Regions from separate parts of the Variovorax sp. PAMC 28711 genome, predicted to be linked through region 2. Evidence: predicted binding sites of a transcription regulator. Region 2 holds the regulator's gene; the other holds the start of a gene.

Region 1 (6,546 bases), 1.9 Mb from region 2:
ATGGAGCCTGGCCAGCGGCAATCCGCGTTTCGGTTTCGCGCCCGCCATTTCCGTGACTGCGTGGCTGGTGCTCACGGTCTATGCGATCGAAAGCCGGATGTACCCGCAGCTCACCGTGCGCCGCGCGCTGGCGGTGCTCGGCGCCGCGGCCGTGCTGCTGGCCGTTGTGTTTCCGGGCTCGCCGCTGCATGTGAGCGCATCGCCCTGGCTGCCGTTGCATCTTGCCCTTGGCATCGCTTCTTATGGCTTGTTTGGCGCAGCGGTCGTCCACGCGTGGCTCATTACGCGGGCCGAAAAGCAGATCCGTCTGGCCGCCGATCCCGAGGCCGGCGTGCCCTTGCTCACGCTCGAACGCCTGACTTTCCGTTTCGTCACCGCAGGCTTCGTCCTGTTGTCGGCCACACTGCTGGCCGGCTGGCTCTTCGGCGAAACGCTCTATGGCAAAACCTTGAAGTGGGACCACAAGATGGTGTTCTCGCTCATGGCCTGGCTGTGTTTTGCCGTGCTGCTGATCGGCCGCTCGCGCTTCGGTTGGCGCGGGCGCACCGCGCGCCGTGTTCTGTATGCGGGCGCCGCGCTGCTGGTGCTGGCGTACGTGGGTTCGCGCTTCGTGCTCGAAGTGGTGCTGGGGCGTGCGTCATGAAATACCTGCTGGTGTTCGCCGTGCTCTTCGTCGCGATCTGGATCTTCCGCAAGCGTCAGCGCGCCGAGGAAAGACAGCGCAAGGCGGCCGCCCCACCCGCCCGATCGGCGCCCGGCAAACCACAAGACATGGTGCGGTGCGCGCACTGCGGCATCCATTTGCCGGCCGTCGATGCCATCGGCGGTCCCGGCGCCGTGTACTGCAGCAGCGCGCATCGGCAAGCCGCCGATCGCGTCACCTGAACGCATGACACCTCTGCTCTGGTCGCGCGGCGAGCCCGCCACCGATTGGGGCACGCTCGACAGCATCGCCGCGCCGGGCCACAGCGGCTCGGCACTCGAACGCCTGTGGCGAGGTTTCATGACGGCGCGCTGCTTCGTCGCGGCCGTGTTGTTGCTGCTGCAGCTGGTGACGCTCGCCATCGGCCAGCCGGTGCGGAGCGCGGCGATCGCACTCGCGTTCGTCTACCTCGCCGCGACGCTGATGGGCTCGCGTTTCGCCCGCTTTCATCCGCCGATCCGCGGCATCGGCGGCGCGTGGCTGGCCACCATCGGCATCGACCTGGCCACGTTCACGCTGCTGCAATTGCTGCAGGCGGGCAGCGTGAATTTCACGCCGCTGTTCGCCCTTCCGGTGCTGATGGGCGCAGTGTTGGGAACCGTGTCGGTCGGACTCGGCACCACGGCGATGGTCACGCTGCTCCTGCTGGCCGACGCCGGTTGGGCCTGGTGGCAACAACCTGGCGATTCGTCCACCCGCTTCGTGCAGGCTGCGCTCACCGGCACCGGCCTTTTCGTCGTGGCACTGCTGGCCCACGAGCTGGCGCGACGGCTCGCGCGCGAAGAGGCACTCGCGCTGCGCAACCGCAGCACCGCGCAAATGCACGCGCAGGTGAACGACCTGGTCATCGAAACCCTGACCGAAGGCGTGCTGGTGATCGACCGCGACGGGCGCGTGCATGCGGCCAATCCGGCGGCCGACGCGATCCTGGGCACCGGCCTGGCCGATCGGCCGATGCCCTTCGTGCTCGCAGCGCAACCGGCCTGGCAGGCGCTCGCCGAACTGGCCGAGCAGACCTTCGTGCGCCGCTCTTCGCAATCGTGCGAGATGCCGGTGGCTCAGACGCAAGGGGCAGCGCGCGAGGTGCGGGTTCGCACCCGCCTCACGCCCGCCAACGAGCACGGCATCGAAAGCCTGTGCGTGATGTTCCTGCAGGACCTGCGGGAGCTCGAGGCGCGCATCCGCACCGAAAAGCTGGCCGCGATGGGCCGCATGTCGGCCGCGGTGGCGCATGAGATCCGCAATCCGCTGGCCGCCATCACGCAAGCGAGCGGCCTGCTCGCCGAAGACCTGGTCGACCCGGCCCACCGCAAGCTGACGAGCATGGTGCAGCACAACGCGCAGCGCCTCGCGCGCATCGTCGACGACGTGCTCGACGTGGCGCGCGCACGGCAGCAACGGTTGCTGCCGCTCGGCGAAATGGTCGCGCTTGACGCCGCGGTGCGGACGCTCACCGAAGAATGGGTTCGACAAACGCGCCAGCAGGGCGTGTTGCTGCAACTCTCGACCGATGGACGCGATGTGCGCTTCGATGCCGAGCATCTGCGCCGCATTCTGGTGAACTTGCTCGACAACGCGGCACGCTACGCCGGCGAGCGCGACGGCTCGATCCAGGTCAGCACACGGGTCGACGAAGCCGACTGTTGTCACCTCCAGGTCTGGAGCGACGGCGCGCCACTCGAAGCCGCAGTGCAGCGGCACTTGTTCGAGCCCTTCTTCTCTTCCGAAAGCCGGTCGAGCGGACTCGGTCTTTTCCTGTGCCGTGAGCTGTGCGAGCGTCACGGCGCCACCATCGGCTACGAGCGCCGTGCGCTCGCGGCCAACGGCCCCGAAGGCAACGAGTTTTTCGTGGCCTTCGCCTCCGCCGAAACGCGACTGACACAATAGGCCCGTGAGCACACCCAACCCGACGTCGACGCACCCGCCCCGCATCCTCGTGGTGGACGATGAGCCCGACCTGCGCACGCTGTACGAACTGACGCTGCTGCGCGAGGGCTACCACGTCGAAGCGGCGGGTAGCGTTGGCGAAGCCTTCGAGCATCTGGCCGCGGGACGCTTCGACGCGGTGATCACCGACATGCGCTTGCCCGACGGCCTCGGCATGGAAATCCTGCAGCGCGTGCAACACGAACAGCGCGGCGAACGCTGCGTGGTGATGACGGCGTACGGTTCGGCCGAGAACGCCGTCGAGGCCCTGAAGGCCGGCGCGTTCGACTACCTCACCAAGCCCGTGGACCTGAAGCAATTTCGTGCCGTCGTTTCTTCGGCCGTGCAAGACCAGGCCAGTGCGGCCCGGGCAGTGAAGCCGGTGGTCGACAACGGCAAGGTCGGCGCGCCGATCGCGGCCAGCGGCATCACCGCGCTGGACCGGCTGGTCGGCGCCTCCGAGCCGATGCGGCTGGTCAAGTCGCGCATCGCCAAGGTCGCGCGCGGCATGGCGCCCGTGCTGGTGCGCGGCGAATCCGGCACCGGCAAGGAACTGGTCGCGCGTGCCGTGCACGCGTGCAGCCAGCGCAGCGACGGCCCCTTCGTCGCCGTCAATTGCGGGGCCATCCCGGAAAACCTGCTCGAAGCCGAATTCTTCGGCGCACGCAAAGGCTCCTACACCGGCTCGTCGCAAGACCGCGACGGCTACTTCCAGGCGGCGCGTGGCGGCACGCTGTTTCTCGACGAGATCGGCGACCTGCCGATCGCCATGCAGTCGAAGTTGCTGCGCGCCATCCAGGAGCGCAATGTGCGGCCCATCGGCTCGACGCAGGAAGACGCGGTCGACGTGCGCATCGTGAGCGCGACGCACAAGGATCTGCACGCCGAAGTGCAGGCGAGCCGTTTCCGGCAAGACCTGTTCTATCGGCTCAACGTGATCGAGATCGCGGTGCCGGCGCTGCGCGATCGGCGCGAGGACCTGCCGGCGCTCTGCGCCGCGCTGCTCGAACGCATCGCGAAAGATGCCGGCATGCCGGTGCCGACCTTGTCGCCCGAGGTGCTCCAGCAGCTCGCGCGCCACCCGCTCGACGGCAATGTGCGCGAACTCGAGAACTTGCTGCACCGTGCGGTCGCGCTCAACGACGGCGACGAACTGCACCTCGACTTCATGGGCAGCGGCCATCAGGAACTGCAGTCGATGCCAGTCGTTCCGGCCGAGCCGATCGACAGCGTCGCTGCCGTGACCGCAGCGCCAACGCCAACGCCCCGCGAATCGCCCGCACCGCCGGCGGTGCCGTCCGACCTGCAAACCTATCTGGACCAGCAGGAGCGCGAGATCCTCGTGCGCGCGCTGCACGAGAGCGGCTTCAACCGCACGGCCGCTGCCACGCGGCTGGGCCTGAGCCTTCGGCAGATCCGTTACCGCATCGCGCGCCTCGGCATCGCGACGCCGAACGGCGCCGACACCGACGAGTGAGCGCGATGGCGGCTGCATCCGGCACGGCGCTGTGGTCCGAGGGGTGGTACCGCTTCGCGAAGCAGTGGCCCTCGCCGAATTTCGGCCCGAGGCCGGCGGGCGCCTGCATCGACCTGCTGGTGATGCATTCGATCAGCCTGCCGCCAGGGCAGTACGGCGGCGATGAAGTCCAGCAGCTCTTCACCAACCGGCTCGACTGGGACGCCCATCCTTACTTCGAAAGCATTCGCGGCTTGACGGTGTCGTCGCATTTCTATGTGCGGCGCAACGGCGAGCTGTGGCAGTTTGTCAGTGCCGACAAGCGCGCCTGGCATGCGGGACCCTCTACGTGGCGCGGCCGCACCAATTGCAACGACGATTCGATCGGCATCGAGCTCGAAGGCCTCGAGGGCGAATCGTTCGAAGACGCGCAGTACGAAACGCTCCTCGGCCTGTGCCCCGCGATCGCGCAGCACTACCCGATCGCCTTCGTGGCCGGGCACGAACACATCGCGCCGGGCCGCAAGCAGGATCCGGGGCCGGGGTTCATGTGGCGTCGATTGCGCGATGGATTGGGGTGGTCGGCCACGGCGTTTCCCGAAGACACGACAGCGCGCTGAAGATTTTCAATCGGCACGGCGCAATCGATGCGCGATTCGACCCGCGATGCCGCCCATGGCGGCCGTCAAGCGATGCGCAGCAACCATGCGGCCCGCAGGCCCAAATGCCGTCGCAACGCCCGTCGTCATTGGCTCGGGCGACACTCGTCCAGCAGCGACGCCGCCGCCAGCGCGAAAGCACGAAAACGTGCTGCGTCCACGATGATTGATTTCCGTGAAAAACACTACATATAGTGGGTTGTGGCCCCTCCACACCCTAGATATAGTGTGCGCTGCGCCAGCGTCAACACCGACACGATCGCCGACTTCAAGTCGCCCCTCGCCGTCAGACGCCTCACCAGAATTGCCAACCGAGGACCGAATGCAAACAGCCCAGACCACACCGTCCACCTCCCGTCCTGCGCCGACGTCGTCATCCACGGGCACGCCTGCCCGCGACGTTGCAGGTTCACCCGCCGGCGACGCGCTCGCGCACTATCAGATCATTCGCCGCAACGGCGCTGTCGTGCCCTTCGAGCCGAACAAGATCGCCATCGCGATGATGAAAGCCTTCCTGGCCGTGCATGGCACCCAGGGCGCGGCATCGGCCAGCGTGCGCGAGACGGTCGACGGCCTGACGCAGGCCGTGGTGCGCGCGATGCAGCGCTCGCGTCCGGGCGGCGGCACCTTCCACATCGAAGACGTGCAGGACTCGGTCGAACTCGGCCTGATGCGCGGCGGTCACCACGAAATCGCGCGTGCGTACGTGCTGTACCGCGAGCGCCGCACGCAAGAGCGCGCCAAGCAGGGTGCGCAGGACGCGCCCGCCGCGCCGACGCTGCACGTTCTCGACAACGGCGAACGCGTGGCACTCGACCTGAACGAGCTCAAGGGCCTGATCGAATCCGCCTGCGAAGGTCTGGGCGACACGATCACCGCGGCGCCGATCCAGGCCGAGACGATGCGCAACCTGTACGACGGCGTGCCGCTCGACGAGGTCTACAAGGCATCGATCCTGGCGGCCCGCACGCTCATCGAGAAAGATCCCGACTACACCTTCGCGACCGCGCGCCTGCTGCTGCACACGATCTTCAAGGAGATCATCGGCCGCGAAGTGATGCCGGCCGAGCGCTCGCAAGCGTATGTCGATTACTTCCCGCAGTTCATCAAGAAGGGCGTCGACAACGATCTGCTCGACGAGAAGCTGCTGCAGTACGACCTGCCACGCCTCGGCGCCGCCCTGAAGGCCGAACGCGACCTGCAATTCGACTACCTCGGCTTGCAGACGCTGTACGACCGCTACTTCCTGCACGTGCGCAAGACGCGCATCGAACTGCCGCAGGCTTTCTTCATGCGCGTGGCGATGGGCCTGTCGCTCGGCGAGATCGACCGCGAAGCGCGCGCCATCGAGTTCTACGAAGTGCTTTCGTCGTTCGACTTCATGTCGTCGACGCCCACGCTGTTCAACGCCGGCACGCTGCGCTCGCAGCTGTCGAGCTGCTACCTCACGACCGTGCCCGACGACCTGGACGGCATCTACGAGTCGATCAAGGAAAACGCGCTGCTGTCGAAGTTCGCCGGCGGCCTGGGCAACGACTGGACGCGCGTACGCGCACTCGGGTCCCACATCAAGGGCACCAACGGCGAATCGCAAGGCGTCGTTCCGTTCCTCAAGGTCGTCAACGACACGGCCGTCGCCGTGAACCAGGGCGGCAAGCGCAAGGGCGCGGTCTGCACGTATCTGGAAACGTGGCACCTCGACATCGAGGAGTTCCTGGAGCTGCGCAAGAACACCGGCGACGACCGCCGTCGCACGCACGACATGAACACGGCCAACTGGATTCCCGACCTGTTCATGCGTC
Region 2 (6,546 bases):
CTGCTCGAAGCGATGGGCGGCAGCCGCAGGGAGTACGACCGTGCCTTCGAGGCCGCCGAGGCGGGCTTGCTCGATGCGCAGCGCGACATCGATCGCACGTACTACAACGGCACCAGCAAGCGCTTCGAGCGTTGCCCCGGCGCGGTCGTCTCCACTGACGTCTGTCGGCGTGCGCCCGGTCTGCGCAACTACCCCGACCCGGACTCGAACGGACTCGCCGCCTACGAACAAAACACCTGCGATGACGGCATCTGCGTGTTCGCGGACAACGTGGTGGGAAGCGCCGCACCCGGATTCAAGTTCTGGACGAAGCCGACCTACCGGGGCGCCGGGATGGCTGCGAAGTTCGGCCAGTTCACCGGTGCGCCACTGCCGGTCGAGGGCCGGGAGGCGCTGCAGAACACGCGGTACTGGACAGAGGTGGTGCGCCTGCCGACCGACGACTCCATGCAGGGTGGCTATCTCTACCGCATCACCGCGATGTCGACCGGAACGCGCGGCGCGGACGGGACGACCCAGGTCGCGGTGCAGACGAACTACGACCCGGATCCCGTGGTGTTGAACAGCGGGTCGTCGTGTGTTCCCGGTGCGGTGAACTGTCCGCCGCCGCCGCCACCACCACCACCACCACCACCACCACCACCGCCACCGCCACCGCCACCGCCACCGCCACCGCCACCGCCACCGCCACCACCACCGCCACCACCACCGCCACCACCACCGCCACCACCACCGCCACCGCCACCGCCACCTCCACCACCACCTCCACCTCCACCTCCACCTCCACCGCCACCAAGCTGACAAAAAAGCCAGCCACAAGGCAGCAACGACAGGGAGAAAAAATGAGCGCATCAAGAATCGCAAAACGCTGGATGGTGGGCTGCCTGATCACGACGCAGGTGGTGGCCCAGGCGTCGCCGTATGCGTTGTCCCGCATGCCACAGAACACGGCCGTCGCCGAGCCCAGTCCCAACGTGATCGTGTCCGTGGACAACTCCGGGAGCATGGCCTATTCGTCCAACTCCGCCGATGGATCGTTGCCACCGACCGGGCGCACGCCGACGCGAATGAAGGCACTGCAGGACGCGCTCATTCGAAACTTCGCGCCCGACCGCATTCCGGACAACCGCATCCGGCTGGCCTGGCAGGCCATGAACCACAACGTCGACAACGACTGCGTGGGCTTTCTCGGCGCGGCCGGTGGCAGCATCTGCACGATTGAAGGTCGGGCGAATGCCAACAGGATGCAAACGCTCGATGCGCAGCACCGGGACGCGTTCATGCGCTGGGTGAACGACAAACTCAAATCCAGCGGTGGCACGCCCCTGCATTCCATGATGGCCCGGGCCGGCGAATACCTGAAGACCACCGGGCCCGACAGTCCTTTCTCGGACGACCCGGCCGACGCGAGTGCGACCCGCTCCTCGTGCCGCAAGACTTTTCATATTTTCATGACCGACGGCGACTACAACCTGTTCGGCGGTCGCGAAGCGCCCGCTCTGCTCGGCATTCCGGACGTCGGCAACGCTGACGGCACCGCTCGCGCGTTGCCGGCGCCGGCGCCGCCCTATGTGCCTCGGGCGCCTTTCAAGGACGGTGCCGGCGCGCACAACGTACCGGGCCACTGGTCGGTGGTGGCGAAGGCAGACGCAACGTCCGGCTGGAAGCCCGACTCGGAATACCGACCGACGCTGGCCGACTTGGCGTTCAGCTATTGGGCAGACGACCTGCAGCCGGGCATTGCCGACAACGTGGCGCCCATCGAAGCCGTCAAGGCCGATGAAACCGTGGGTGGCGTCGTGGTGCCCAGGTTCTGGAATCCGAAGAACGATCCGGCGAACTGGCAGCACATGAACACATCGACCATCGGCTTCGGTGCTGCCGCCACCTGGGGCGCGACCCCGCGCATCGGCGCAGCGGCCAACGAAGCGAGTCCGACCTACAGCGGCGACTATGCAAGGCTTGTCGCGGGCTCGATGGCCTGGCGCGATCCGCTGTCGGGCACGCTGCCGGTCAGCGGCAACTTCTTCGGCTGGTTCAGCGGTGGCACGGCGGCGGGGTACTGGCACGAAGGCTTCAGCGACGCGCAGCAATCGGCGGTCCGCATGGACCTGTGGCATGCCGCCATCAATGGGCGAGGCACCTTCACCCCGGCGTCGAATGCGGCGGCCCTGGACAACGCGTTCCAGTCCATCCTGACCGGCATCCTCAGCAACACGAGCGCGCCCCTGACGTCGATCGCGGCAGGGAGCAGCAAATTCCAGAACGGCGCCGTCTTCTATCGCGCGGGCTACGACACCGGGGACTGGTCCGGCACTCTCCTGGCATCGAGCGCGTCGGGTGCGCAACTGCTGCCGGTGTGGTCTGCGCGTGCGCTGCTCGACAGCAAGGTGCAGGACGCGGGCCACGACAACAATCGCACCGTCCTGAGCGCCGCGGCAGGAATCGGCATCCCGTTTCGATGGGACCGCCTGAGCACGCGGCAGCAAGAGGCATTGCAGGGCGCCGCGATCACGGCCGCCACCGACACCTCAACCGGGCAACAGGTTCTGAGCTTCTTGCGCGGTGACCGAAGCCAGGAAGGATCGAAAACCGGCGGGTTGCGTGAGCGTCAGCATGTGCTGGGCGACATCGTCGGGTCTTCGATCTGGTACACCGGAAAGCCGAACGCCGGTTTCGTCGGCAACGGCTACGCCGCTTTCGCAGCGCGCCGGGCTACCCGGACGCCGATGCTCTATGTCGGTGCAAACGACGGCATGCTGCACGGCTTCACGGCCGATACCGGCAATGGAGGCGGCCAGGAGCTCTTCGCGTTCGTGCCTGAAGGCGTCTACGGGTCGGCGACGGACCCGCTGCTCAAGCAGCTCAGTCAAGTCAGTTACCAGCATCGCTATTTCGTCGACGGTTCGCCCTTTGTCGGCGACGTGTATTTCGGCGCACCCGGTTCCAAGGACAGCGACGAAGCGATGGCGAGCCAGTGGAAATCGCTGCTCGTCGGCACGCTGGGCGGAGGCGGAAAGGGCTACTTCATTCTCGACGTGACCGATTCGTCCTCGATCACGGAGGGTGCTGCCCAGGCGAGTGTCCTGCTCGACAACACGGGCGGCAACGACGTCGACATCGGCCATCAATACCAGCAGCCGGTCGTCGGCGGTGCCGCACGGCGCGCCAAGCAATTCGTCCGCCTGAACGACGGGCGGCCGGCACTGCTCATGGGCAATGGGTACAACAGCCGCGACGAAAAGGCGGTGTTGCTGGTTCAGTACCTGGACGGCGCTCGCGAATTGCGAAAGGTCTATGCGCCGGTCGGCCAGCCAACCGGCAGCGCGAACGGGCTCTCTGCACCGCAGACGGTGGACCGCGACGCCAACGGGACGGTCGACATCGTCTACGCGGGGGATCTGCGCGGACAGATGTGGCGCTTCGACCTCAGCGCCAGCGATGCCAGTCTGTGGCGCGTCACGTCGGGAGCGGCGAGCGGCGGCGACGGCAAACCCTTGTTCGATGCCGGAAGGAGTCGGCCGATCACGGGCGCGCCCGTCGTGGTGTCGCATCCGCGCAATGGCTTTCTGGTGGCCTTCGGCACCGGCCGAATGTTCACGACCGACGATCACGCCGCCGCGTCACAGCAGGCGCTCTACGGGATCTGGGACAACGCCTCACAAACAGCGGTCGAGGCCGATCTCGTGCAACAAGCCGTCACTGCCACGAAGAACGTGAGCGGTGAGCTCTACCGCACGTTGCAACAGGGTGGTGTGTCCTATGACGGAAAGGACGGCAAGCGGGGATGGTTCCTCGTCTTGCCGGACGCAAAAGAGCGCGTGGTGCTGAACGGTGAAGCACTCAACAGCAGCGTTGGCCTGTTCTCCACGCTGATTCCCGGGACGGCCAGCAACAGCGTCGATTGCACCAGCGGACAGCCCGACACCGGCTGGACGATGCTGCTCGATCTGTTCAGTGGCAGTTCGCCCGGAACCGACATCTTCGGCATCGGCGACACCGATGCGACCGCGCTCGGCGGCTACCACAACGGCAAGGCATCGCGCGTGACGTCCCTCAATTCGGGCACGCCGGGCGGGGTCACGCTGATCGACACGAACGGCAAAACCAAAGTTGTCGATTTAAAAAAACCGGGCCGCCGATTCGGCTGGCGAAGCCTGCTGCCTGCCAACTGAAGGACCACGCCGATGCCGAACCGAAATCGCACAGTGCGAGACCGAAACCCGGGCTTCACGCTCGTCGAACTGCTGATCGTGGTGGCGGTGATCGGCATCCTTGCCGCGATTGCCTACCCGAGCTACACGCGCTACGTCATGCGCGCCAAGCGGGCCGATGCCAAGCAAGTGTTGCTGCAGGCCGCGCAATGGATGGAGCGTTCCTACACGGTGAACTTCAAGTACCCGTCCGGGACGAGCCCGGTGTTGCCCGACGGTCTGCGCCAGTCGCCGGCGCAGGGCGCAGCGAACTATGTCGTGAGCGCCTTCAGCGCTTCCGATGCTGCATTCTTGTTGCAGGCGGTGCCAGAGGGCGCGCAGGCGGCCGACGAGTGCGGCACGCTCAGCCTCGACAACCTGGGACAGAAAGGCACATCAACGGGCAGCGACCCAGCGACGGTTCAGCGCTGCTGGAGCCGCTGAGGCCGCGCCAGGCTCAGATATCCCGCAGCAGCTGCCTGAACTCGTCCACGTCTTCGAAGCTGCGATACACCGAGGCAAACCGCACGTACGCGACCTTGTCCAAGCGCTTGAGCTCGCGCATCACGAGTTCACCCACCTTGGTGGATTCGATTTCCCGAAGGCCGCTGGCCAGCAGCTTTTGCTCGATGCGCAGCAAGGCGCCGTCGATCTGCTCGATGCTCACAGGGCGCTTGCGCAGCGCCAGCATCATCGATGCGCGCACCTTGTTGGTATCGAAGTCGGCCCGGCTGCCGTCCTTTTTCACGACAACCGGGAAATTGACGTCGGGCCGCTCGTAGGTGGTGAAGCGCTTGTCGCAGGCGCCGCATTGGCGCCGCCTGCGTACGAAGTCACCGTCTTCCGAGACGCGGGTCTCGACAACCTGCGTTTCAAGGTGGCTGCAAAAAGGGCATTTCATGCGACCACCTTGACGGCGTTCAACCGTAGACCGGGAAGCGGCTGGTCAGCGCGTGCACCTTGGCGCGAACGGCGTCGATGTTCGCGGGGTCGCGCGGGTTCTCCAGCACGTCGGCGATCAGGTGGGCCGTCATGCGCGCCTCTTCGTCCTTGAAACCACGCGTCGTCATTGCGGGGGTGCCGATGCGCACGCCGCTCGTGACCATCGGCTTTTCCGGATCGTTCGGGATGGCGTTCTTGTTGATCGTCATGTGCGCGGCGCCCAGCACGGCTTCGGCTTCCTTGCCGGTGATGCCCTTGGCACGCAGGTCGACCAACATGACGTGGCTTTCGGTTCGGCCGCTCACGATGCGCAGGCCGCGCTGGGTCAGTGTGTCCGCCACGATCTGCGCGTTCTTCACGACCTGCTGTTGGTAGGTCTTGAATTCCGGCGCCATCGCCTCCTTGAACGCCACCGCCTTGGCCGCGATCACGTGCATCAGCGGGCCGCCCTGCAGGCCGGGGAAGATGGCGCTGTTGATCGCCTTCTCGTGCTGCGACTTCATCAGGATGATGCCGCCGCGCGGGCCGCGCAGGCTCTTGTGCGTGGTGGACGTGACCACATCGGCGTGGGGCACCGGGTTGGGGTACACGCCCGCGGCCACCAGGCCTGCGTAGTGGGCGATGTCGACCATGAAGATCGCGCCGACGTCCTTCGCGACCTTGGCGAAGCGCTCGAAGTCGATGCGCAGCGAGTAGGCCGACGCGCCCGCGATGATGAGCTTAGGCATCGATTCGTGCGCCTTGCGTTCCATCGCGTCGTAGTCGATTTCTTCCTTGGCATCCAGGCCGTAGCTCACCACGTTGAACCACTTGCCGCTGATGTTGAGCGGCATGCCGTGCGTCAGGTGACCGCCTTCGGCCAGGCTCATGCCCATGATGGTGTCGCCGGGCTTCAGGAACGCCAGCATGACGGCCTCGTTCGCCGAGGCACCGCAATGCGGCTGCACGTTGGCTGCGTCGGCGCCGAAGATCTGCTTGATCCGGTCGATGGCCAGTTGCTCCGCCACGTCCACGTGCTCGCAGCCACCGTAGTAGCGCTTGCCGGGATAGCCCTCGGCGTACTTGTTGGTCAGCTGCGAACCCTGCGCAGCCATGACGGCCGGCGACGCGTAGTTTTCACTCGCGATGAGCTCGATGTGGTGTTCCTGGCGGGCGTTCTCGGCCTGGATGGCGGCCCAGATTTCGGGATCGGTCTGGGCGACGAGATGATTGCGTGAGTACATGGCAGTCCTTTGAAGACGAAGATCCTTGTTGTTCTAGCAAACAAGGGCTGCCCAGGCGAACGGCTGAACGCCTGCTCAAGAAATCCCGCAGGCGGCACGCTTCCCAGTGGTGTTCCACGTCAGCACAAATACCTTCAAGAGGGGGTGTGCCTATCGCCAGTCGCGTGCCCGGCGAGTGTAGCCGACCG

What was found. Region 2 encodes NrdR, which represses ribonucleotide reductase genes. Its sites were predicted from a motif close to CACNANATNTNGTG; they were not measured.
Region 1: the regulator NrdR is predicted to act here: its motif matches at 4,928-4,941, upstream of AX767_RS06750 (ribonucleoside-diphosphate reductase subunit alpha).

Annotation. Positions count from the first base shown of each region.
Region 1 covers NZ_CP014517.1:1,340,926-1,347,471, forward strand. The annotation lists gene AX767_RS06725 (cytochrome C assembly family protein) at 1-643, shown strand, start outside; gene AX767_RS06730 (PP0621 family protein) at 640-885, shown strand; gene AX767_RS06735 (two-component system sensor histidine kinase NtrB) at 890-2,590, shown strand; gene AX767_RS06740 (sigma-54-dependent transcriptional regulator) at 2,595-4,106, shown strand; gene ampD (1,6-anhydro-N-acetylmuramyl-L-alanine amidase AmpD) at 4,112-4,705, shown strand; gene AX767_RS06750 (ribonucleoside-diphosphate reductase subunit alpha) at 5,067-6,546, shown strand, end outside.
Region 2 covers NZ_CP014517.1:3,747,758-3,754,303, forward strand. The annotation lists gene AX767_RS21095 (pilus assembly PilX family protein) at 1-801, shown strand, start outside; gene AX767_RS18070 (PilC/PilY family type IV pilus protein) at 873-4,175, shown strand; gene AX767_RS18075 (type IV pilin protein) at 4,209-4,637, shown strand; gene nrdR (transcriptional regulator NrdR) at 4,651-5,094, opposite strand; gene glyA (serine hydroxymethyltransferase) at 5,114-6,358, opposite strand; ZMP/ZTP riboswitch at 6,401-6,532, opposite strand.